4 regions of the Citrobacter meridianamericanus genome follow, and region 3 is predicted to be linked to each of the others. Evidence: predicted binding sites of a transcription regulator. Region 3 holds the regulator's gene; each other region holds the start of a gene.
The links. Region 3 encodes CRP, which controls carbon source genes, mostly activating them, when cyclic AMP is high. Its sites were predicted from a motif close to ATGTGANNNNNNTCACAT; they were not measured.
Positions count from the first base shown of each region.

Region 1: the regulator CRP is predicted to act here: its motif matches at 3,601-3,618, upstream of NMD08_RS13970 (iron-containing alcohol dehydrogenase).
Region 2: the regulator CRP is predicted to act here: its motif matches at 2,859-2,876, upstream of rhaS (HTH-type transcriptional activator RhaS).
Region 4: the regulator CRP is predicted to act here: its motif matches at 1,383-1,400, upstream of idnD (L-idonate 5-dehydrogenase).

Region 1 is NZ_CP101036.1:2,850,376-2,856,512, reverse strand. It holds gene NMD08_RS13980 (sodium:solute symporter family protein) at 1-1,381, opposite strand, end outside; gene NMD08_RS13975 (dihydrodipicolinate synthase family protein) at 1,458-2,342, opposite strand; gene NMD08_RS13970 (iron-containing alcohol dehydrogenase) at 2,335-3,504, opposite strand; gene NMD08_RS13965 (four-carbon acid sugar kinase family protein) at 3,675-4,919, shown strand; gene NMD08_RS13960 (D-threonate 4-phosphate dehydrogenase) at 4,912-5,898, shown strand; gene NMD08_RS13955 (DeoR/GlpR family DNA-binding transcription regulator) at 5,900-6,137, shown strand, end outside.
Region 2 is NZ_CP101036.1:5,104,885-5,111,021, reverse strand. It holds gene rhaA (L-rhamnose isomerase) at 1-1,238, opposite strand, end outside; gene rhaB (rhamnulokinase) at 1,235-2,704, opposite strand; gene rhaS (HTH-type transcriptional activator RhaS) at 3,005-3,853, shown strand; gene rhaR (HTH-type transcriptional activator RhaR) at 3,946-4,794, shown strand; gene rhaT (L-rhamnose/proton symporter RhaT) at 4,791-5,825, opposite strand; gene NMD08_RS24760 (arabinose isomerase) at 6,027-6,137, opposite strand, start outside.
Region 3 is NZ_CP101036.1:420,890-427,026, forward strand. It holds gene NMD08_RS01925 (YccS/YhfK family putative transporter) at 1-1,766, opposite strand, end outside; gene crp (cAMP-activated global transcriptional regulator CRP) at 1,818-2,450, opposite strand; gene NMD08_RS01935 (OsmC family protein) at 2,757-3,164, shown strand; gene NMD08_RS01940 (phosphoribulokinase) at 3,258-4,127, opposite strand; gene NMD08_RS01945 (YheU family protein) at 4,180-4,398, opposite strand; partial or broken gene NMD08_RS01950 (hydrolase) at 4,395-5,454, opposite strand; gene NMD08_RS01955 (NUDIX domain-containing protein) at 5,499-6,137, opposite strand, start outside.
Region 4 is NZ_CP101036.1:4,643,390-4,649,526, forward strand. It holds gene NMD08_RS22590 (NAD(P)-dependent alcohol dehydrogenase) at 1-692, shown strand, start outside; gene idnK (gluconokinase) at 723-1,244, opposite strand; gene idnD (L-idonate 5-dehydrogenase) at 1,462-2,505, shown strand; gene idnO (gluconate 5-dehydrogenase) at 2,517-3,281, shown strand; gene idnT (gnt-II system L-idonate transporter) at 3,358-4,677, shown strand; gene NMD08_RS22615 (LacI family DNA-binding transcriptional regulator) at 4,730-5,728, shown strand; gene NMD08_RS22620 (helicase HerA-like C-terminal domain-containing protein) at 5,808-6,137, shown strand, end outside.

The sequences.
Region 1 (6,137 bases), 2.4 Mb from region 3:
TAGCTTGCTGGGATTTGTTAGGGATTAGACGGTCGAGAATCATAATCACCGCAGGCGTCAGCAAGGCGATGTACATATTATTGATACCGAACGGGTCACCCAGCAGATACCAAACGGATGTCACTACGCAGGCTCCCAGCAGGGCACAGTTTGCACCGCGAGTACTTTTAAAGAACGGCGCATAGAAGGCGATAATGGCGACGACGGTAATGGAGAGTCGGATCGCACGGGTAAAGAAGGAGAGCTTTAATACTTCCGGTACCAGCAGGACGAAAATCAGCGGCAGGAAGCCAATGAACAAGGAGATCCAGCGAGTCGCTTTAAACTCCTGTTCCTTGGTAGGGTTACGCATTGGCACATAAAAATCTTTCACCACCAGTGAGGCGATAGCCAGAGCAACGGTACTGACACTAACAAAAATAGAGGCTACAAGTGACGTTGTCACAAGGCCGGCCAGCCATGGGTCCATATCCTGCAGAAAAATGGGCATTGCATACAGGCTGTTAATTTCTGGGTGAAGAAACTTCGCCGCCACACCGATAATGGCGATAGCAAAAGCAATTGGTAAACAAAAGAAGAAGGCGATCCATGTTGATCGTTGGGCGGATTTGACATCTTTAGTTGATGAAATCGCCTGGATCACAAACTGTGTACAGAAAATAGAACCAATGGTACCGATGAGCCATGCGACGATAGTACCCGCGCCGATGTTGCCATCCCAGGTCCAGTAAAAGTCTGGCATTTGTTCAATCATCGGTGAGAAACCGCCGGTTCTTGAGAGAGCAAACCCCATAATGATCAACAGACCAATGTACTTTAGGGCACTGTGCAGCATCGTTACCCAGGCAACGCCTTTCATGCCGCCAAAGGCAAAATAGAAGGTGCTCACAATGGCGGTTATAAAGGCGGCAACAGGTAAATTGACCTGCAGTACTGTCGAAATCGCCGCGGCGCCGCTGACGTAGTTTCCGACGTTTACCAGCAGCAGGGCGTAAATCATGATGATAGAGATAATGTTTTTTGTGCTGTTGCCATATTTCTCGGCAATGGCACCCGATATAGTGATTTTCCCTGTATTGTAGATACGTTTAACCAGTATCAGACCGAACAGAGGAAAACCTATAGCGGCACCGAGAACAGACCAGGATGCGGCTATTCCGCCTTCAAATGCTGCCTGAGCGGTACCAATGGTAGATTTGGCGCCGATATATTCGGACATAAGGAGAATACCGACGATGAAGGCAGGCATGGCACGCGAGCCTTCCATAAAATCGCCAGCATTTTTACTGCGTAGGCGGAAAGTGAGCCAGGTTGTAAAAATAATATAGGCAATCACGATCCCTACAATGATCAGAGTGTCTGAAGAGGTAAATGAGTTCATCTTAGCCGCCCTCCAGGGCGTACGAATCCAGGGGGCGCCAGGCTCCCGGGTATTCTTGTGACGATTGAGAAATCCTTTAGTGGGCGAGATGCGACACTATCTGGCGGATAGTATTTTCCTGTTGCTCACTAAACGTGACGGCGTAACGACTTGCGCCTACCTCATATCCCATGATTTGCAATGCTTTTTTGACTGCGGCGGGCGAGAACGCAACGTTATAGAGCTCGGTTCGCAAACCCGTGACGCTTTCCTGCGCTTCACGCGATCCGACAACATCACCGGCCTTGAATCGTGTCCAGATAGCGTTAATTTCTTTTGGCGCTACGTTCGCCAAACCGGAAATACAGGCTGAACAACCGTCAACGAATCCTTGATGAATCAGCGAGTCCGGCCCATTTAGCACATCAAAACCTTCGATATCTTTGACGGCGTTGAGGAAACCTTCGAGGCTTTCATAGCTCCCGGCGCTGTCTTTGATACCAATGATGTTGGGATGCGCCGCCAGAACGCTTGCGGTTTCTGGTTCAATGGTGTTACCCGTACGTGCCGGAATGTTATAGAGAAATACCGGCACCGATAGCGCGTCGGCAATCGCGGTATAATGAGCAATCAGTTCCTGCTGTTTGAGCGGAACAAAATACGGCGTAATCACCGATACGGCATCGACGCCCATTTTTTCAATTTGCTTGCCCAGACGAATGGTTTCACGGGTTGAGATTTCACCGATATGCGCCACTACATTTGCCCGTCCAGCGACTTCCTCAACGCAGGTGCGGGTCACTGCTATTTTTTCTTCCTCGTTAAGCACAAAAAACTCACCGTTCGTACCGCCGCAGAAAATGCCGTTGCCGGCGTTTAGCTGGCGATTAACCTGATTTTTGAGCTCGTGGAGGTTTAGCGCCCCTTCGTTGTCAAAGGGGGTGACGATTGCCGTCAGTACACCACAAATTTTCTTACTCATGATTCACTCCTTTGGTAATCAGTTCTGGAAAAAGTGTTTGATAAATAGCCATAACATCGTCATGGCTTACCTGACAGGGGGTGTTGTTAATAAGACGTTTTACGTTGAGCGCGGCATCGGCGAGAGTGGAAATATCTGTGGGTGGTACCCCGAGCGTTGCCAGGTTATCGGGCAGGTTGAGTCGTTTCACAAGTGCGGAGAAGTATTCCACCAGCGCGAATGATTTTTCTTCGGTACTCAGGGTCCGATCGGCATCAGGCAACAGATCCCAGACCTGAGCGAACTTGTCGACCACATGAGGACGGATAGCTTTCATGCAAGGGGCTAACAGAATGGCATTGGCTATACCATGAGGCAGGTGATAGCGACCTCCGAGTGGGTAAGAGAGTGCATGGACAAGATGTGTTCCGGCATGATTAATCGCGACTCCGCCATAATATGACGCCCACAGCATTTCAAGTTTAGCCTGCAAATTGTTCGGTTCATTAACCGAGGTTTCGATGTTCTTTAGCAACTTCTGTAACCCGATGAGCGCCGCATTGTCACTGATCGGATTGGCGATGGTGGCTGTAAAGCACTCAATCAGATGACATAACGCATCTATTCCGGTTGATGACGCAATATGCGCTGGCATGCTGGTCGTCAGTTCCGGCAACAGGGCAACGTAATCGGGTAATAGCACCGGAGAAATGATGCCGACCTTGGTGTTTTGTTCCGGGATCGCCAGAATCGCATTAGGAGTTGCTTCAGAACCCGTCCCTGCAGTGGCTGGAATCAGCACTGAAGCTACGCGGTGCAGCGGTTTCTCGCCTGCCAGCATGGCGTCAAGAGAAGAGGATTCAGGATGACATAAGACTGAGAGCAACTTCGCTACATCCAGTACGCTGCCACCACCAATACCTATCACCATCTCTACGTTAAGACCTTTAACGCTTTCTAACAGTGCCGCAACGTCATGATGACCCGGCTCGGCAGGCACGCTATCAATAAGTGTGACCTGGCGGCCATCGTTACTGAGCAAGGTGCGGATCTGCGCCACTGCATCCAGCCTGACGATATTGCTATCGGTCACCAGCAATAGCTGGTGCTTGCCTGTCAGTATTGGTTCCAGCGCGGGGATGGCATTTGAACCGCTAATCACGGTGCTATTGATTGTTGCCACAACATTCTCCTGTAGGTGAGTGATTGAATTCGCTCATTTCGTTTCAAAAGCGATTTCATCATGGGCTAAATTTATAATTTATCTCGGAACTGAATAACTTGAGCTTGCTCACATTTAATCAAATGTGATTGAATATAATCATTATCAAAATTCAACAACCCGGAGCATGGATGAGTAGACATGTTGTAAGACCCCAGATCCTTGTCATTGCTGATGACTTTACGGGGGGAAATGATGCGGGAGTGAGTCTGGCGATGACGGGAATGACGGTGAACGTTGCGTTCACCGTGCCTTATTCCGTTGATACGGATGCACTGGTCATAAACAGCGATAGCCGGGCACTGGATGCTCAACAAGCCGCGGCGAGGGTAAGCGATTTGGCTCTTGCCTGTCAGGCAGAACCTCAGACGCAGTGGCTGAAGAAAATCGATTCAACATTACGGGGTAATCCGGGGGCGGAACTGGACGCGTTGATGCGAGTAACGGGCAAAAAACGTGCCATTTTAGCGGCTGCTTATCCTGCCGCAGGCCGTACCACCGAGCAAGGGCAATGCCTGATTCACGGCGTTCCGGTAACGCATACCGAATTTGCCAGCGATCCTAAAACACCGGTGATGAGTGCTGATATCTGTGAAGTGATACAGGCGCAAACCACCATTGCGTGTCGGTCGATGTCTCTAAATGACTACACGCAGCACCTGCATGGGCCTGTTGTTGAGACGCCGCAGATTTGGGTTGTGGATGCGCGGACTGACGCTGACCTGGATGTGATTGTTACTCAAGCGCTGATGCAGGATGAGCTGCCGTTGTTGGTGGGGTCAGCCGGAATCTGTGATGCACTGGCGCGCCATGTGCAGGCACCTTCTTCCCAGCGCTTGCTGGCTGTTGTGGGATCAATGAGTGAAATCGCTCAACAACAGGTTGCCGCTGTGTACCAGAACCCGCAAGTGGGGATGGTATTCATCGATATCGAGAATATTTTCAGCGGTGGTTCAACAGCGTACGTGCAGCGCATTGTTGGAATCCTCGCCTCTGGTAAACACTGCATCGTTCACACAAGTCCCGACAGTGAAGCACGCCATCATATTCCGCAGTTGTGCGTGCGCATGGAGATGAATCGCGTTCAGCTCGGTGAAAAAATCTGCCTGTTTCTTGGACAGCTTATCCGCCAGGTTTTGCAAGAGGTATCGCCAGGCGCGCTGTATCTCTCTGGTGGCGATGTGGCGATGGCGGTTGCAGACGCCCTTAAGGCAACAGGATTTCGAATTACCGACCGTGTGGCCCAGTGCGTGCCGTACGGTCATTTTGTCGGTGGCGACTGGCAACGCCCGGTTATGACAAAGGCAGGGGGATTCGGTGACGAAACGACGTTGCGTCAGGTTTTAAATTTTATCGAGGAGAACATGAGTGAATAACATTATTGCAGTAACAATGGGCGATCCTGCCGGTATTGGACCTGAGATTATTATTAAATCGCTGGTGGAGGGAGAACTCTCTGGCGCGCCGGTTGTGGTTGTGGGATGTGCCCAAACGCTGCGTCGTATCCAGTCATTAAATGTCACACCGCCAGCGGAACTTCGGGTTATCGACAGCGTAGACCTGGCGCAATTCGCCCCAGGTGTTATCAACGTGATTGATGAACCGCTTGCCGATCCTACCGCTCTTCAGCCAGGAGTGGTGCAAGCGCAGGCGGGAGATTTGGCCTATCGCTGCATAAAACGCGCTACAGCACTGGCGCTAAGTGGTGAAGTTAAGGCTATTGCTACCGCGCCGCTGAATAAAGAAGCGTTGCATCTGGCGGGACATCATTATCCCGGACATACCGAACTGCTGGCACAACTGACCAACAGCAAAGACTACGCGATGGTACTTTATACCGATCAGCTTAAAGTCATTCACGTTACCACCCACATCGCGTTGCGCAAATTTCTTGATACGCTCAGCGAGCAACGTGTAAAAACGGTCATTCAGGTGGCGAATGATTTCCTGCGTCGGGTAGGGTTCGATAATCCACGTATTGCGGTTGCTGGCGTCAACCCCCATGCCGGCGAAAATGGCCTGTTTGGCGAGGAAGAGATAACGATTGTCGGTCCTGCGGTGCGTGCAATGCAAGCGGAAGGGGTAAATGTTACGGGACCCTGTCCACCGGATACGGTATTTATGCAGTGCCACGAAGGTATGTACGACATGGTGGTGGCGATGTATCACGATCAGGGCCATATTCCGCTAAAATTGTTGGGATTTTATGATGGGGTGAATATCACCGCCGGATTGCCGTTTATTCGCACCTCTGCGGACCACGGTACGGCGTTTGATATTGCCTGGACAGGAAAAGCCAAGTCTGAGAGCATGGCGGTGTCTATCCAGTTAGCAATGCAAATTACGCGGGAATAAAATGAAGGGATATAATCGGTTAGAACAGATTATGGATTATCTGAAAGGGCATAATCTGGCGACAGTTGAACAGCTCGTCGCTGTGACTCAGGCCTCTCCGGCGACCATTCGTCGCGATCTGATCAAGCTTGACCAGGAAGGTGTCATCAGCCGTACCCACGGAGGCGTCACGCTTAACCGGTTTATTCCTTCACAACCTACCACGCATGAGAAAATGCAGCGTAGTCTGCTGGAAAAGC
Region 2 (6,137 bases), 640 kb from region 3:
TCTTTTTCATAAGCGCGAACGCTGTCCAGCCACTGGCTGCCCGCTGGTGTGTCGTGACGCTGGCAATACATCTCCCAGACGGCCTGCCACGGCAGCGACTTTTGCTCTTCCAGCAGGGCCAGACGTGCGGTGTAGTCGCCGCTGGCTTCGAGCTGACGCAATTGCTCGGTCGGTTCTAACAGCGCGCGCAGCAGCGCTTTTTTCATATTGCGGGTGCCGATCACCCACGCGGCGATGCGGTTAATGGAGGCGTCGAAGAAGTCGAGGCCGATGTGTACGCGGTCAAACAGGTTGTGGCGCACGATCTCGCTGGCAATCGCCTGCGTTTCATCATCCAGCAGCACCACGTGATCGCTGTCCCAACGCACCGGACGGCTGACGTGCAGCAGCAGGCGCGGCACGTACAGCATGGCGGCGGAGATTTTGTCGGAGATCACTTCTGTCGGGTGGAAGTGACCTGCATCCAGGCACAGCGCGGTCTGGCGGCTGGTGGCGTAACCCATGTAGAACTCGTTGGAACCGACGGTATAGCTTTCTGCGCCAATACCAAACAGTTTGCTCTCGACGGCGTCGATGTGGTGCGCCGGGTCGAGTTTCTCGCTGATCACTTCGTCCAGGGCTTCCAGCAGGCGTTGGCGTGGTGCTAAACGGTCAACGGTGATGTCTTTCATGCCGTCCGGGATCCAGATGTTCATCACCGACGGCGTACCCAACTGCTCGCCAAAATACGCCGAGACGCGGCGGCTGGCTTTGCAGTGGTCAATCCAGAACTGGCGAATGGTTTCATCGGCGTGAGCCAGCGTGAAGCCGTCTGCACTCAGCGGGTGCGAGAAGCAGGACGGGTTGAAATCAAGCCCTAACTGGTTCGTTTTCGCCCACTCAACCCAGTTTTTAAAGTGTTCAGGTTTGATTTTGTCGCGGGCGACTGGCGTTTCAGACTCCAGATAGATCGCATGCAAATTCAGACGTTTTGGACCCGGGATCAGGCTCAGCGCCTGCTCCAGATCGGCCCGCAGTTCGGTGGCGTTGCGTGCTTTGCCCGGATAGTTGCCGGTAGCCTGAATACCACCAGTGAGCGAACCTTCCGGATTTTCGAAACCGGCGACATCATCGCCCTGCCAGCAGTGCATGGAGACCGGCAGACGATCGAGTTGGCGCAAGGCCGCCTCGACATCAATGCCTACCGCGGCGAAACGCAGTTTTGCCAGTTCCCAGGCTTGTTCAAGTTGAGTGGTCATGCGCAAAGCTCCTTTGTCTGTCGTAGTGATTGAAACTGCGCCTGGTAGCGGGCAATTTCACTTTCAGGATTGGGAATGAAGGTGGTCAGGTCGTAGTTGGCGCTCACCACCTGACGGAAATCATCGACGTTGTTAAGCTCGTCCAGCGTCATCAACTGGATGCCAATATTGCCGAGCGTGGAGGCCTCAATTGGCCCGGACATCACGCGTATACCGCAGGCATCCGCGCACAGCTGGTTCAGCAAGGCGTTCTGACAGCCGCCACCCACGATGTGCAGTTGGCTAAATGCTGCGCCACGCAGCGTTGCAAGTTCTTGCAGGATGTCGGCGTACAGCAATGCCAGGCTGTCGAAGATACAGCGTGCCAGTTCGGCATTTTGTTGGGGAACGGGCTGACCTGATTCACGACAGGCCGCCTGAATTTCCGCGCTCATATCGTCGGGATTGATAAAGCGATCGTCGTTTGGGTTTATCAGGAACTGACAGGCCGGCAGCGCTTGCGTTTGGGCGATAAGTGCTGGCAGGTCTGTAATCTGACGCTCTTTTAAAACGCGCTGGAGCAACCACAGTCCCATGATATTTTTCAGTACGCGGTAGCGCCCTTCCGCGCCCCCTTCGTTGGTAATGTTCGCCGCCAACGCCGCATCGTTGGTATACGGTGTTCTGCTCTCGAAGCCCATCAGCGACCAGGTACCGGATGAGAGATACGCACTATTTTCATCGGCCAGCGGCGATGCGATGACCGCGCTGGCAGTGTCGTGACTGGCGACGGCTACGACCGGAATTTGGTTTTTCTGCGGGCAAATCCAGTGGCCAATTATGTTCCCCGGGTGTGTTGGACGCCCAAACCAGGCTTTGTCTGCCCCGGTCCATGCCAGCAGCGTGTCATCCCAGTCGTCGGTGTTGATATTGACTAACTGGGTGGTGGTGGCGTTGGTGTATTCCCAGTTCATTTTGCCGGTCAGGCGGAAGCTGAAGTAGTCGGGGATTAGCAGAGCATGTGCTATCTGCGGGAGCAGTTCCGGCTGCTGTTCGACCAGCGCACGCAGTTGATACAAGGTGTTAAAGGGCAGAAACTGAATGCCGCTGCGACGGTAGATTTCGCCTTTTCCGGGCTGCGCCATCGCCTGTGACATAATGCCGGTCGTGCGACTGTCGCGATAGGAAACTGGCAGGCCGATGCGCTGACCGTTTTTATCAATCAGAACGTAATCCACGCCCCATGTATCGATGCCGATACTGTCAATGAGAATGCCTTCATCGCAGACTTTCTTCAGCCCCAGACGAATGTCGTTTTCCAGGCTGTCGATATCCCAGGTGTCAAAACCCTCTGTTTTTTGCAGGCAGTTAACGAAGCGATGGATTTCACGCAGCGTCAGAGTGCGGTGGTCACTGTCGTAACGCGCCAGCATTACGCGTCCACTGGATGCGCCCAGATCGACAGCGACACAATGGCGAAAAGTCATAGCGAGATCCTTCTGAGTTTTATTGCACTCAGTCTAAGAACCCCTGAAAAGGCGTACCTTCTTGTTAGTGACAGCCACAATAATCGGCTGGCAGCGTGGCAAAGGTGAACGTGATGCTGTTCACAGTTTCCGCTAATAGTGTGTATTTGGGTGGATGTGACGCCTTCCGCATTTCCCGATCTTTCCCGCCATTTCTTGAAGAATTAACCCTGTTTACGCACTTTGGCGTCAAAAATTTAAGGTGAGGGTAGTAACCCTTAATTACTATTCAGCCATATTCGTTAATCAGGGGGAGCTGTCATGACCGTACTGCATTGCGTGGATTTTTTTCCGACAGGTAAAGCGACAGTGGCTATTGAACCACGGCTTCCCCAACCCGCGTTTCCCGAGCATCATCATGATTTTCATGAAATTGTGGTGGTCGAACATGGTACGGGGATCCATGTGTTTAACGGACAGCCTTACACCATTAGCGGCGGAACGGTGTGTTTCGTTCGCGATCATGACAGGCATTTATACGAACATACTGACAATCTGTGTCTGACCAATGTTCTGTATCGTTCCCCGGAGGCGTTTCAATTTCTGGCTGGGCTGAATCAGCTTTTGCCTCAGGAACAAAATGGGCAGTATCCCTCCCATTGGCGCGTAAATCAGAATGTATTGCAGCAGGTTCGTCATCTGGTGGGGCAGATGGAAGCGCTTGGCGAGGGAATGGATACGCCGACGGCGGCAAATCGCGAGATTCTGTTTATGCAGTTGCTGGTACTGCTGCGTAAAACCAGTCTGATGGAAACGGCGACTGATAACGATGCACGGCTTAACCTTCTGATGGCATGGCTGGAAGATAACTTTGCCGACGAGGTGTGTTGGGAAGCGCTGGCGGAGAAGTTTTCGCTCTCTTTACGCACTTTACACCGTCAGCTTAAACAACAAACAGGGTTGACGCCGCAACGCTACCTTAACCGTTTGCGGCTGATTAAAGCCAGGCATCTGCTACGTCACAGTGATGACAGCGTGACAGATATCGCTTATCTCTGCGGTTTCGGCGACAGTAACCACTTTTCGACGCTGTTTCGCCGTGAGTTCGAGTGGTCGCCGCGCGATATTCGTCAAGGGCGTGATCTTATCGCGGGCGACAGCCTCCAGTAACGCGAAAGCTATCAACGTTTTTTACCGTCAGTTTGCTGATAATCATAGCCTTTCATGCCAGATGGCGGGTGCGTTCAGGTTGAGGTTATGTGATGGCGAATCAGCTAATCCTTTTGAAATCAGACTTTTTTGCGCATGAGCAGCAGGCTGTCGCCGTGGCCGATCGTTATCCGCAGGATGCCTTCGCTGAGCATACTCACGAGTTTTGCGAGCTGGTGCTGGTTTGGCGCGGCAATGGTCTGCATGTCCTTAACGATCGCCCGTATCGGATAACCCGTGGCGATCTTTTTTACATTCGTGCCGAGGATAAACACTCATACACTTCCGTTAACGACCTTGTGTTGCAAAATATCATCTACTGCCCGGAGCGGCTGACACTAAATGTTGACTGGCAAGCTGCGATCCCCGGATTTAACGGTACGCCGAGGCAGCCGCACTGGCGGCTAGGCAGCGTTGGTATGACACAGGCCCGGCATGTGATCAGCCAGCTTGAGCATGAAAGTAATCAGCGTGATGCGCAGGCTTTTACCATGGCGGAGTTGCTGTTCGGACAACTGGTCACGCACCTTAAACGCCATCGTTATGCCACGGATACGCTCCCGGCGACCTCGAGTGAAACGCTGCTGGATAAACTGATAACCGCGTTAGCCGGCAGCCATGAACATGCCTTTGAACTGGGTAAATTTTGCGAGCGCGAGCAGTGCAGCGAGCGGGTTTTACGCCAGCAGTTTCGTAGCCAGACTGGGATGACCATCAATCAGTATCTGCGCCAGGTACGGGTCTGCCATGCTCAGTATCTGCTCAAACATAGCCGGTTGATGATTAGCGAGATTTCCATGCGCTGCGGTTTTGAGGACAGTAACTACTTTTCGGTGGTATTCACGCGGGAAACCGGGATGACGCCGAGTCAGTGGCGTCATCTCAGCACCCAACATGATTAGCTGGCCATTCCCAGTCCAACAATATTTGCCGCGATAATAATCACCACGCAGCCAAGGCTTAGTACGCTGACTGGGCGTCTCCCGGCATTGCTCCACTCTTTCATGATCAGGCCCACGATACCACCGCACAGGACGTAGAAGCTCATGTGCAGCATCCAGCTCATATAGTCATACTGTGCCGGAATTTTGGCGTGGCCCCAGGCGTAAAAGAAGAACTGGAGGTACCACATCAGACCAGCAAGCGCCGAGAACAGGATATTGCTGATAATCAGCGGTTTTGCTAACGAGAAGTCGGCCTTTACTGACAGGTTTTTCATTTTTGCCAGGCGAATGAAGCAGTATCCCAGATTGATCACTGCACCACCGCCCATGATGACCACATAGCTTGGCAGGGCGACATACAGCGGATCGATACCGAGCGCAGCAGCGGCTTCGTGCATTGGTTTAGCCGCATCCATGGCAAAGGACATCCCGGCGGAGAAAAAGCCGCACATCACCGCCAGTATTAGACCTTTTTTCAGATTGAACTCTTCGGCTTTGATGCCCATCTTGCGCTCTTTTAACTGTCCGGCACGGGTTACAATTGCCACGCCGATCAGGGCGACCAGCACGCCGAGCAATGTCATACGTCCTCCAGGCGTGCCGATGAGTACGCCAAATTTACCGGCTATGATTGGCGTCATTAAGGTGCCAACAATGAGCGTAATGCCGATGGCGATCCCTATCCCCATCGACATACCGAGATAGCGCATAGTCAGGCCATAGTTGATATTACCAATCCCCCACATGGCACCGAACAAAAACACCGGCAGCAGTGTGGATGCGCTGAATGAACTGTAATAGGCCCAGAAGTCCGGCAGCAGGATCGCGCTGACGAGCCAGGGAAGGATCAGCCATGATACAAAACCGCCTATGGACCACATGGTTTCCCAGGACCAGTGTTGTACCTTTTTAAAGGGGGCGTAGAAACAAGCGGCACTAGCGGCACCAATAAGATGCCATATTATCCCCATCGTAATTGCATTACCCATTCTGTTTCCTTTTGAATTATCGATTTGACAGGATGAAAATCACCGTTTTGATGTTCAAAAGTTTAAAGAGTGAGCAATAAACTAACCTTCAGCATGCTGCCGCGTGATAAGTAATGCTGGCAAAATTCACGGGATGAAAGGGATATTGATCACAAATGCAGTTCCGCCCCTCTTTTTTGAGAAGGGCGGAAATATTGAGGGTTAGCAGATTCTTACTGCCTGAATACCCATTAGCCAGGCGAGTTTTTCCAGTGCCTCGCCATGGTGTCCCAGGCCAATGCTGCAATGATGAGCTGGACCGCCCATGCACCA
Region 3 (6,137 bases):
TGTTCGACGATGAACTGGCTATGCGTAACCCACAGTTTCATGTCCGCCAGATAGTGCGAGTTGAATCCTGGCTCCTGCATCGCCTGGTTAAGTGAGTTGAACAACGTGTTATGCGCCTGGTTGACCCGCATGCGTTGATACGCCAGCGGTGTGGCCTGCGGATCGTTGCTAAGGATCAGGCGGATGGCTTCCTGATCGGCTTCTAACGCATCGTGGGCGTTTTTACGCAGCAGGCCGCTCTGCCACTGCGGCCATAGCCAGAGCATCCCGCCAAAGGCGATTAGGCAACCAGTGACCGTATCGATAAACCGCGGCACGATAAACTGTTCCCCGTTCAGTGTCAGCAACTGCAGGGTGTATACCGCGGTGACCGTAAAGCCGACGGTAGCCCAGCCGTAGTTTTTACGGATGGTCAGATAACTCACCAGGGTTATCAGCAGCATGCCTGCCAGCGTGTAACTCTCCTGAATATGAAAGTGCAGTGTGACGCCAGCGATCACCAGGCCAACGAGCGTCCCTACTGAACGGTGTAAAATACGTACCCGGGTCGCCCCGTAGCCATTTTGCGTGACGAACAGGATTGTCATCAAAATCCAGTAGGGTTTTGGCAGATGTAAAGCGCTGCCCATCAGGCTGGCAATGCTCAACATTACGCTGATGCGTCCGGCATTACGCAGCGCTGGGGATTTCAACGACATATAGCTTTTCAGTGCGGGGATAAGCGGCAACCGACGCTGCTTGTCAGCCATTAAATCCCGGGCATACAGTGGGCGCTGGGTGCGTAGCACTCGGGCAATACGGCTGAAGTGCCAGTAACAAAATTGTCCTACCGGATTGTCCGGATGTTGGTTGGCAATTTTCTCCAGCGTGCCAATTTGTTTATCCATTGAAAAACGTGTTGGCAAGCGGTGATACAAAATGTCATCGGCCAGAACGCGAAGGCGTTCGGCGACGGTGCGCGCGTTCCAGCGGATCACCTGTTCGGCGTGGCTACGTTCTACCAGCTTTTGCACCTCTTCCGGCTGGTGGAGGCTGACGGAAATATGTTCCTGTAAATCGAGCGCCTCCTGAAAGGCACGTAGCAGGCGCTTATAATCGTTGTTGCGATGTGCCGACAGCATATGCATTTGCTGATAGCACTGGGTAATCAAATCTACCGCTTTTTGTTGGCGCACAAGCAGGGGGGGTAGCGCTTTTTCCGGATCGGCATGCTGAGTCAGGAGGCTGTATTTGGCCTCACAGTAATCGGCTAATTCACGATACAACAAGCTGAGCGACTCACGCAGCGGCTGCTCACGCCACATCCAGAACCAGAACCAGTTGAACAGGCCGTACCACAATGTACCCAACGCGTAGATCAGCAGTGGCTCCCAGACGGGCATGTTCCCGGCCAGGCTGAGCGTGAAAATTGCCGCGATAAGCGAGGCAGGTAGTAGTCGTGCATGCAGAGGGCCTAATTCAGCGGTTACACCAAGAATCAGCGTCAGGCCAGTGAGGATCAGCGGCAGCGGTATAGTCTGTGCCAGCAGTATCTGCATGATCAGACTGCATCCGGCAAACAAAGACGCACCAATCACTAAGCGTTTGAAAAAGCGCTTATGCGGGGTATCAAGACCGGCAATATTGCAGCAGGCAGGGACGAGGGAGAAGAGGAGCCCCAGATGAAGCTGCCCGATGATCAGACCGACGGCCACAGGTAAACATAGCACCAGCGTCTGTCGTAGTGCGTAGTTGATCTCAGGGTGATATATCAGTCTTCGCCACATCGGTGCAAACAAAAGTGGCGCATTACGGGGTAACGCGCCACTTCGATGGGGTTAACGTGTGCCGTAGACGACGATGGTCTTACCGTGTGCGGAGATCAGATTCTGATCTTCCAGCATCTTCAGAATACGACCAACGGTCTCACGGGAACAGCCAACGATCTGGCCGATTTCCTGGCGGGTGATTTTAATCTGCATGCCGTCCGGGTGGGTCATCGCGTCAGGCTGTTTCGCCAGATTCAGCAGAGTCTGCGCGATACGACCGGTAACGTCGAGGAAGGCAAGGTTGCCAACTTTTTCAGACGTGACCTGCAGACGGCGAGCCATCTGAGAGGACAGGCGCATCAGAATATCTGGATTGACCTGGATTAATTGGCGAAATTTTTTGTACGAAATTTCAGCGACTTCACATGCAGTTTTAGCACGGACCCAGGCGCTGCGTTCCTGACCTTCTTCGAAGAGGCCTAATTCACCAATAAAATCGCCCTGATTCAGATAAGAAAGGATCATTTCTTTCCCTTCTTCATCTTTGATCAGCACTGCCACTGAGCCTTTAACGATGTAGTACAACGTTTCCGCTTTTTCACCCTGGTGAATCAGCGTGCTCTTCGATGGGTACTTATGAATATGGCAATGAGACAAGAACCATTCGAGAGTCGGGTCTGTTTGCGGTTTGCCAAGCACCATGCGCGGTTATCCTCTGTTATAAGCTGTCTCCAGAGCCAAAATACTACCTGCCTCTGGGTTTGCAAAAATGTGCTTCCCGCTACCTGGGAAGGGGGCTGTCAATACGTGCGACGGCCTGTAATGTGATGTCCTCTGCATACATGCAGTACGTCAATGTATTACTGTAGCATCCTGACTGTTTTAGCATAGCTTTCGCCGTGTGTCTCCTGGTGTCTCGCTTCAGCATGACGCAGGTCGCCTTCCGTTGCGAGATTTGTTGTGTGCGCGTAATCTGTCAGGAAAATTGATGCATCGGAGTAATAAAATATGCAAGCACGTGTTAAGTGGGTTGAAGGGTTAACCTTCCTCGGTGAGTCCGCCTCTGGCCACCAGATTTTGATGGACGGTAACTCCGGTGATAAAGCGCCGAGCCCGATGGAAATGGTCTTAATGGCTGCGGGCGGTTGCAGCGCAATTGATGTGGTGTCGATCCTGCAAAAGGGTCGTCAGGATGTGACCAACTGCGAAGTGAAGCTGACCTCCGAGCGTCGTGATGAAGCGCCACGCCTGTTTACCCACATCAACCTGCATTTCGTTGTAACGGGTAACGATCTGAAAGATGCGTCCGTCGCTCGCGCGGTCGATCTTTCGGCGGAAAAATATTGCTCCGTGGCGCTGATGCTGGAAAAGGCGGTGAACATTACCCACTCCTATGAAGTGGTTGCCGCTTCGTGATGTTATGCCTGATGGCGTTACACTTATCAGGCCTACAGGATTTAAACGCGTAGGCCGGATAAAGCATTAGCCGCCATCCGGCAAAAAAACACCTTACTCTATCTTTTTACCTTCCATCAGTCGCTGGACTAGCGGCAGCATAATCAATTCCATCGCCAGACCCATTTTCCCGCCCGGAACAACCAATGTATTGATATGAGAAATGAATGAGCCCTGCAGCATGGCCAGTAGCCATGGGAAATCGATCCCTTCCAGATTACGAAAATGAATCACGACAAAGCTTTCATCGAGTGACGGAATACTCTTGGCGGCAAAGGGGTTAGAGGTATCGACGGTGGGTACGCGCTGAAAGTTAATGTGCGTACGGGAAAACTGCGGCGTGATGTAATTGATATAATCGTCCATTGAACGCACCACCGAGTCCATCACCGCTTCACGCGAGTGTCCACGCTCGCTGGTATCGCGGGTCAGCTTCTGGATCCACTCCAGGTTCACGATCGGCACCACACCAACCAACAGATCGACATGCCGGGCCACATTTTGCTGCGGGGTGACAACGCCGCCGTGAAGTCCCTCATAGAACAGGACATCCGTCGGTTCAGGCAGCGGCTGCCAGGGCGTAAATGTCCCCGGAACCTGATTCCACGGTACGGCCTCATCGTAGGTGTGCAGATATTTACGCGACTGACCTTTGCCCGTCTGACCGTATTCAATGAAGGTTTGCTCCAGCAGACCGAAGTCGTTAGCTTCGGGGCCGAAATAGCTGATATGCCGCCCGGCATCGCGCGCTTTGCGAATCGCCATGTCCATTTCCGGGCGGGTATAGCGATGAAAACTGTCGCCTTCCACCTCGGCGGCGCGCAGATTTAACTGCGCGAATATTTTACGAAACGCGAGGCTGGTGGTGGTGGTCCCCGCGCCGCTGGATCCTGTTACCGCAATCACCGGATGTTTGGCAGACATAACAACTCCATGAAATGGTTGTAATTATAGTAAAGTCGCCGGCGGCTACGGATTACTCGCGAATCTGCTTCCTCGGCATAATGTTGACCGTTTCATGCAATTCGGACCACACCAGCACGGCTTCACCTGATTGTAGTTGGCGTTTGACGTCGGCGACTTTTTGTTCGAGCGAGCGTTCATGTTCACCATAATCGGTGCCTTCGCGCAAGACAAAGCTTTCAAGCAGATTGTCCAGCGCGTCCGGGGAGATGTCTTGCCAGGGAATAATCATGATGAAGTCTCCAGATACGTTGTCAGCCAGTCCGGGATTCTGGATTCCAGCCACATCTCCGGATGGCGTATCGTACCGCCAATGAATCCGACATGGCCGCCGTGTTCAGTAAGCTGATACTCCACCTGCGAGGGCAGGTTTTCCGGCTCAGGGATCACATGATGATCCATAAACGGATCATCCTTGGCATGAATAATCAGCGTGGGTTTGGCGATCTGATTGAGCAACGGCATGGCGCTACACTGACGGTAATAGTCTATCGCATCGGCGAAACCGTGAATTTTGGCGGTGATCAGATCGTCAAAATCGCGAATGCGACGTAGAGATTTCAACTGGGCCAGGCTCACCGGCAGTGAGCCAGGATAAGCCTCAAGCTTACGCGAGGCATTGGCTTTCAACAGATTAAGCAGGTAGCGCTGATAGACCCGGGAGAATCCCTTGTCCATGTGGTAACTACAGGCTTCCAGCACGAAAGGGGCAGAGACGATAACAGCAGCATCAATTGGAATCTCGGTGCCTTCTTTTGCCAGCAGGCATGCCAGCATGTTTCCACCAAGCGAATAGCCTACCGCTGCGGTCGGCACACGACCGAACTCACGCTCCAGCCAGTGTAAAAACCAGGTGCCGTCTTCTGTTTCACCGGAGTGATAAATGCGGTTCAGACGATTTGGTTCGCCGCTGCAGCCGCGAAAATGCATCACCACACCCAGCCAGCCGCGCTTTTGTGCTGCTTCAATCAGGCCATGTGCGTAGGGGCTGTTCAGGCTGCCTTCCAGGCCGTGAAAAACCACCAGGCGCGGTTTGTGTTTCGCCTGCTGCGGATCTTCACTCCACGCCAGATCGACAAAATCACCGTCTGGCAATTCCAGACGCTGCCAGTGGGCATCGAACTTCACCTTGCGGCGAATTAAACGCGGCAGCATCGTCTGCAGATGGCGGTTACTGATACCGCGCATTGGACGGAAATCTCGCGAATCTTCGGTAGGTGGAGTCATTTCTGTGGACGTGATTTCAACCATAACACCAGAGCAATTAATATTCGGAAAGAATAACTATACCGCGCGCAGCGCATGCGGGTTAGCCAATATGTGATTTTGCGCTTATTCTGCCAGCAGGTTACGTGAAAAAAGATGAATTTCCACGCCCGGTTTACGTCGCCACAGGCGAGCTTTACGCGTCCCTGTTGCTACGCTTTCTCCGGTATCTTCAAACATTCCTGAAGCTTCAAAGCGGCGAATCAGACTTTTACGCTGGATCGACTGACCGAGGATAACCTCAGTAGCTTCCAGCAGTTGCCCATGGGTAAATGTCTCCGGCAAACAATATACGGGCAGGAGCGAGTACATTGTTTTTTGCCGCAAGCGATGCAGCGCCGCCGTAATGATTTTTTCGTGATCGAACGCGAGTGAATAGTTTTTCAGCTCATCAACTGGCACCCAGCGGGCGTTGCTGACGCTGGCGATGTGCGGCGCACAGTCTACCCAGGCGATTAGCGCAAACCAGGTTACTGTCAGGCTCCAGCCTCGCGGGTCTCGTTCGGGCCCGGAAAAGGTATCCAGCTGTTCCAGCCACGAAGGCGAAACGCCCGTTTTTTCAGTGAGTTTGCGCAGCGCTGTGGCGCGGGTTGAATCATCGTTTTCAATATCAATAAAGCCGCCAGGTAATCCCCAATACCCTTTTTGCGGTTGGGTTGCCCGCTCGACCAATAATACGCACAGCGTCTGCTGATGCAGGGTAAA
Region 4 (6,137 bases), 1.1 Mb from region 3:
GCCTGGAAGGGTCCGTTCCCACTATTCTCAATCGCGGCGGCTTTGCCGAGAAGCTGCGAGCCGACTGGCAGTGGGTGATCCCCTTGCCGGAGAGCATCGACCTGGCGGCAGCTGGTCCCTTGCTGTGTGGCGGCATCACGGTGTTCAAACCGCTGCTGATGCACCATATCACTGCCACCAGCCGCGTTGGGGTGATCGGCATCGGCGGCCTGGGACATATCGCCATTAAGCTGTTACACGCGATGGGTTGTGAAGTGACCGCATTCAGCTCCAATCCGGCGAAAGAACAGGAAGTGCTGGCGATGGGGGCGGATAAAGTGGTCAACAGCCGCGATCCGGATGCGCTAAAAGCGCTGGCGGGCCAGTTCGATCTCATCATTAACACGGTTAACGTCGATCTCGACTGGCAGCCCTATTTTGAAGCGCTGGCCTACGGCGGTAACTTCCATACCGTCGGCGCAGTGCTGAAGCCGCTGCCGGTGCCGGCATTTACCTTAATTGCCGGGGATCGCAGCATCTCCGGTTCGGCGACCGGGACGCCATTTGAGCTGCGCAAGCTGATGAAGTTTGCCGGGCGCAGCAAGGTGTCGCCTACCACCGAGCTGTACCCGATGTCGCAAATTAACGCAGCTATCCAGCACGTGCGTGATGGCAAGGCCCGCTATCGCGTGGTGCTGAAAGCCGACTTCTGATGCAGGGCTCAGTCCCGCAAGGAGCTGGGCTTATTGCCCGTGACGAAACGCGAGCACCGCCTGGCGGCACTGTTCCGTCACATGCTCGATGTCATGGTTTACATCGATGCGGGCAATATCTTTCTCATCGTCCTGTGGGCACTCCAGCGCGTCGAACTGACTTTTGAGTAATCCCACCGGCATAAAATGCCCTGCCCGACGCTGCATACGCGCCAGAATAGTCTCGTAGTCGCCGTCCAGCCACAAAAAATGCACATTCGGGCTCCCCTGACGCAATATATCGCGATACTGTTTTTTTAATGACGAGCAGACAATAAACCCGGTCTCGTTCTTTTTATATAAACTGTATGAGGCGTCATTTAATCGCGCTAGCCACGGCAATCGGTCTTCATCGGTTAATGGAATACCTTCAGACATTTTATCAATATTTTTAGCCGGATGGAGATCGTCACCATCAATAAATTTAGCCGATAACACTGCGGCAATTTTGCTACCAATTAAAGATTTACCGCTACCCGAAACGCCCATCAAAATATAACTTTCCCCGGCCATTGAAAAAACTCCTGATTCATATTCCATGGCGCGATACTACGCCTTCCACATTGCAGAATTCACCTTTTTTCGCCGCGACTGAACAGATTTACAGGGCGCATCACGTTATGCGTAACATTGTAGTGTAACAATTTCTCAGCGTGACCTGCATCACAAATAATAACAATTAAAACCGTTTAAATGCTGCCGAGGTTACTACCTGACCAGTGAGGCATTTATGCAAGTCAAAACCCAATCCTGCGTTGTCGCGGGGAAGAAAACTGTTGCCATTACCGACCAAAATATAGAATGGAATAATAAAGGGACGCTGGTAAAAATTACCCGAGGCGGTATTTGTGGTTCCGATTTACATTATTATCAGGAAGGAAAAGTCGGTAATTTTACCGTTAAAGCGCCGATGATTTTAGGCCATGAAGTTATTGGTAAAGTAGTGCACAGCGATTCAAAAGAATTACCTGAAGATCAGTCAGTGGCGATTAATCCGTCGAAGCCCTGCGGCCACTGTAAATACTGTCTTCAGCATGAAGAAAACCAGTGTACGGAAATGCGCTTTTTTGGCAGCGCCATGTATTTTCCCCACGTCGACGGCGGCTTTACTCAGTATAAAACCGTCGATACTGCGCAGTGCGTCCCCTACCCTCAAGAGGCGGATGAAAAAGTCATGGCCTTTGCCGAACCGTTGGCGGTCGCGATCCACGCCGCACATGAAGCGGGCGACCTGCAGGGCAAGCGCGTGTTTATCTCCGGCGTTGGGCCTATCGGCTGTCTGATTGTCAGCGCGGTGAAAACGCTCGGCGCGGCAGAGATTGTCTGTGCGGATATCAGCTCACGTTCGCTCTCGCTGGCGCAACAAATGGGAGCCGACACGCTGATTAACCCGCAGCAGGACTCGCTCGACGAGTGGAAAAAAGAGAAAGGCTACTTCGACGTCAGCTTCGAGGTCTCCGGCCATCCGTCCTCAATCACCACCTGTCTGGAAGTGACCCGCGCGAAAGGCGTGATGGTGCAGGTCGGCATGGGCGGCGCGGTGCCGGACTTCCCGATGATGATGTTGATCGGCAAAGAGATCGCGCTCAAAGGTTCGTTCCGCTTTACCACCGAGTTCAACACCGCGGTGTCGTGGCTGGCGAATAATGTTATCGATCCACTGCCGTTACTCAGCGCCGAATATCCGTTTACCGAGCTTGAACAGGCGCTGAACTTCGCCGGGGACAAAACCCAGGCAGCGAAAGTCCAGCTTGTTTTCGAAGACATAAAATAAGGAATAGCATGATGAACGATCTTTTTTCACTGGACGGCAAAAACATTCTGATCACCGGTTCGGCTCAGGGCATTGGTTATTTACTGGCGACCGGTCTGGGTAAATATGGCGCGCAGATTATCGTCAATGATATTACACCGGAGCGCGCGGAAGCCGCCGTCACTAAACTGCAGCAGGAAGGGATCCGCGCCGTTGCCGCGCCGTTCAATGTTACGCATAAACAGGACATTGATGTCGCCATCGAGCATATCGAAAAAGACATTGGCCAAATTGATGTGCTGGTGAATAACGCCGGTATCCAGCGTCGCCATCCGTTTACCGAATTCCCGGAACAGGACTGGAACGATGTGATTGCCGTTAACCAGACGGCGGTATTCCTGGTCTCGCAGGCGGTAACGCGTCGCATGGTGGAACGTCAGGCCGGGAAGGTCATCAACATCTGCTCCATGCAGAGCGAGCTGGGCCGCGACACCATCACGCCGTACGCCGCCTCTAAAGGCGCGGTAAAAATGCTCACCCGCGGAATGTGCGTTGAGCTGGCGCGCCATAATATCCAGGTCAACGGTATCGCCCCGGGCTACTTTAAAACCGAAATGACCAAAGCGCTGGTCGAGGATGAAGCCTTCACTTCCTGGCTGTGCAAACGTACGCCAGCCGCACGCTGGGGCGATCCGCAGGAGCTGATCGGCGCGGCGGTATTCCTCTCTTCTAAAGCATCCGATTTTGTTAACGGGCACCTGTTGTTTGTCGATGGCGGCATGCTCGTCGCCGTCTGATACAACGCAACATCACGCAGCGCCCAGGCGCTGCATTTTTGGCACACCACTCTAAATAATTTAAAGAGAAACGATTATGCCATTAATAATAATTGCGGCAGGCGTCGCGCTGCTCCTGGTCCTGATGATTGGCTTTAAAGTTAACGGCTTTATTGCTCTGGTCCTGGTGGCGGCGGTCGTTGGTTTTGCCGAAGGGATGGATGCCCAGGCCGTTCTGCACTCAATACAAAATGGGATCGGCGGCACGCTCGGCGGGCTGGCGATGATCCTCGGCTTCGGCGCAATGCTCGGTAAGCTGATTTCCGATACCGGTGCGGCTCAGCGCATCGCCACCACGCTGATTGGCACGTTTGGTAAGAAACGCGTGCAGTGGGCGTTGGTGATCACCGGTCTGGTCGTCGGTCTGGCGATGTTCTTCGAAGTCGGCTTTGTTCTGCTGCTGCCGCTGGTATTTACGGTGGTGGCCTCGTCCGGCCTGCCGCTGCTGTATGTCGGCGTACCGATGGTCGCCGCGCTGTCCGTGACCCACTGTTTTCTGCCGCCGCATCCGGGACCCACCGCGATTGCCACCATTTTCGAGGCCAATCTCGGTACCACTCTGCTGTACGGATTTATTATTACTATCCCGACGGTGATTGTCGCCGGGCCGCTGTTTTCTAAGCTGCTGACCCGCTTTGAGAAAGCACCGCCGGAAGGGTTGTTCAACCCGCATCTGTTCACCGAAGAAGAGATGCCGTCGTTCTGGAACAGTATCTTTGCGGCGGTAATCCCGGTCATACTGATGGCGGTCGCCGCGGTGTGCGAAATTACACTGCCAAAGACCAACAGCGTGCGGGTGTTCTTTGAGTTTATCGGTAACCCTGCGGTCGCGTTATTTATTGCTATCGTGCTCGCCATTTTTACCCTTGGTCGACGTAACGGACGTACGACCGAGCAAATTATGGATATCATTGGTGACTCTATCGGCGCGATCGCGATGATTGTGTTTATCATCGCCGGGGGCGGTGCATTTAAGCAGGTTCTGGTCGACAGCGGCGTGGGACAATATATCTCACACCTGATGACCGGCACGTCGCTTTCTCCGTTGCTGATGTGCTGGACGGTTGCCGCTTTGCTGCGCATCGCGCTCGGTTCAGCCACCGTGGCGGCTATCACTACCGCAGGTGTGGTACTGCCGATTATCAACGTCACTCATGCCGACCCGGCGCTGATGGTGCTGGCTACCGGCGCGGGCAGTGTGATTGCCTCCCACGTTAACGATCCGGGATTCTGGCTGTTTAAAGGCTACTTTAATCTCAGCGTGGGGGAAACGTTGCGCACATGGACGGTAATGGAGACGCTGATTTCCATTATGGGTCTGCTGGGTGTTCTGGCGCTGAACGCCATCCTGCATTAAGACGGTCATCACCGGGGAGCACAGGTCAGCGCTCCCCGGCACTGGAGAGAAAATGAGGAACCACAGAATTTCTTTGCAAGATATCGCCACGCTGGCGGGCGTGACCAAAATGACGGTGAGCCGCTACATTCGCTCGCCGAAAAAGGTCGCAAAGGAAACCGGTGAACGCATTGCGCAGATTATGGAGGAGATTAATTACATCCCCAACCGCGCGCCCGCGATGCTGCTGAACGCGCAAAGCTATACGCTCGGCGTGCTGATCCCCTCGTTTCAAAATCAGCTGTTCGCTGACATTCTGGCCGGTATTGAGTCAGTCACTTCAGACCATAACTATCAGACGCTGATCGCCAACTACAATTATGACCGGGAATCCGAGGAAGAGTCGGTGATCAACCTGCTGTCGTACAATATCGACGGCATTATCCTGTCCGAGAAATATCACACTCTGCGCACGGTTAAATTCCTGCGCTCTGCCAACATTCCGGTGGTCGAGCTAATGGACATTCAGGGCGATCGTCTGGACATGGAAGTAGGTTTCGATAACCGTCAGGCCGCGTTTGATATGGTCAGCACCATGCTGGATAAACGCCAGCGGCGCAAAATCCTCTACCTTGGTTCGAAAGACGACGTCCGCGATGAACAGCGCTATCGCGGCTACTGCGATGCCATGACGCGTCGGGGTCTGATGCCGCTGCGCGTCAATCCGCGCTCTATTTCGTCCATTCATCTCGGCACCCAGATGATGCGGGACGCGCTCACCGCGCATCCGGATGTAGACGGCGTCTTTTGCACCAACGACGATATTGCGATGGGCGCGCTATTGCTGTGCCGCGAGCGTGAGCTGGCCGTTCCGGAGCAGATCTCGATTGCTGGTTTTCACGGACTGGAAATGGGCAGGCAGATGATCCCCAGCCTTGCCAGCGTGATCACCCCACGTTTTGACATTGGCCGCATGGCGGCGCAGATGTTGCTGAGCAAAATCAAGAACAACGACCATAACCACAACACCGTGGATCTGGGGTATCAGATTTATCACGGCAATACGCTTTAAGTCATTTTCTCTCGCCATCGCATACTCTCTTTGATGGACATTGCCTATACTCCAGGCAGGATAAATGGAGGAAATCTCAATGAGCGCACCCCTGCTAATTGCCCGCACGCCGGACACAGAACTGTTTTTGCTGCCAGGCATGGCCAACCGTCACGGGCTGATTACCGGCGCGACCGGGACCGGCAAAACCGTCACCCTACAAAAACTGGCCGAATCGCTCTCCGGGATTGGCGTACCGGTATTTATGGCTGATGTGAAAGGCGACTTAACCGGCGTGGCCGAGGAAGGACAAACCTCTGAAAAGCTGCTCGCCCGCCTGAAAAACATCGGTATTACCGACTGGCAACCGCATGCTAATCCGGTCACGGTGTGGGATATCTTCGGTGAGAAAGGCCACCCGGTGCGAGCC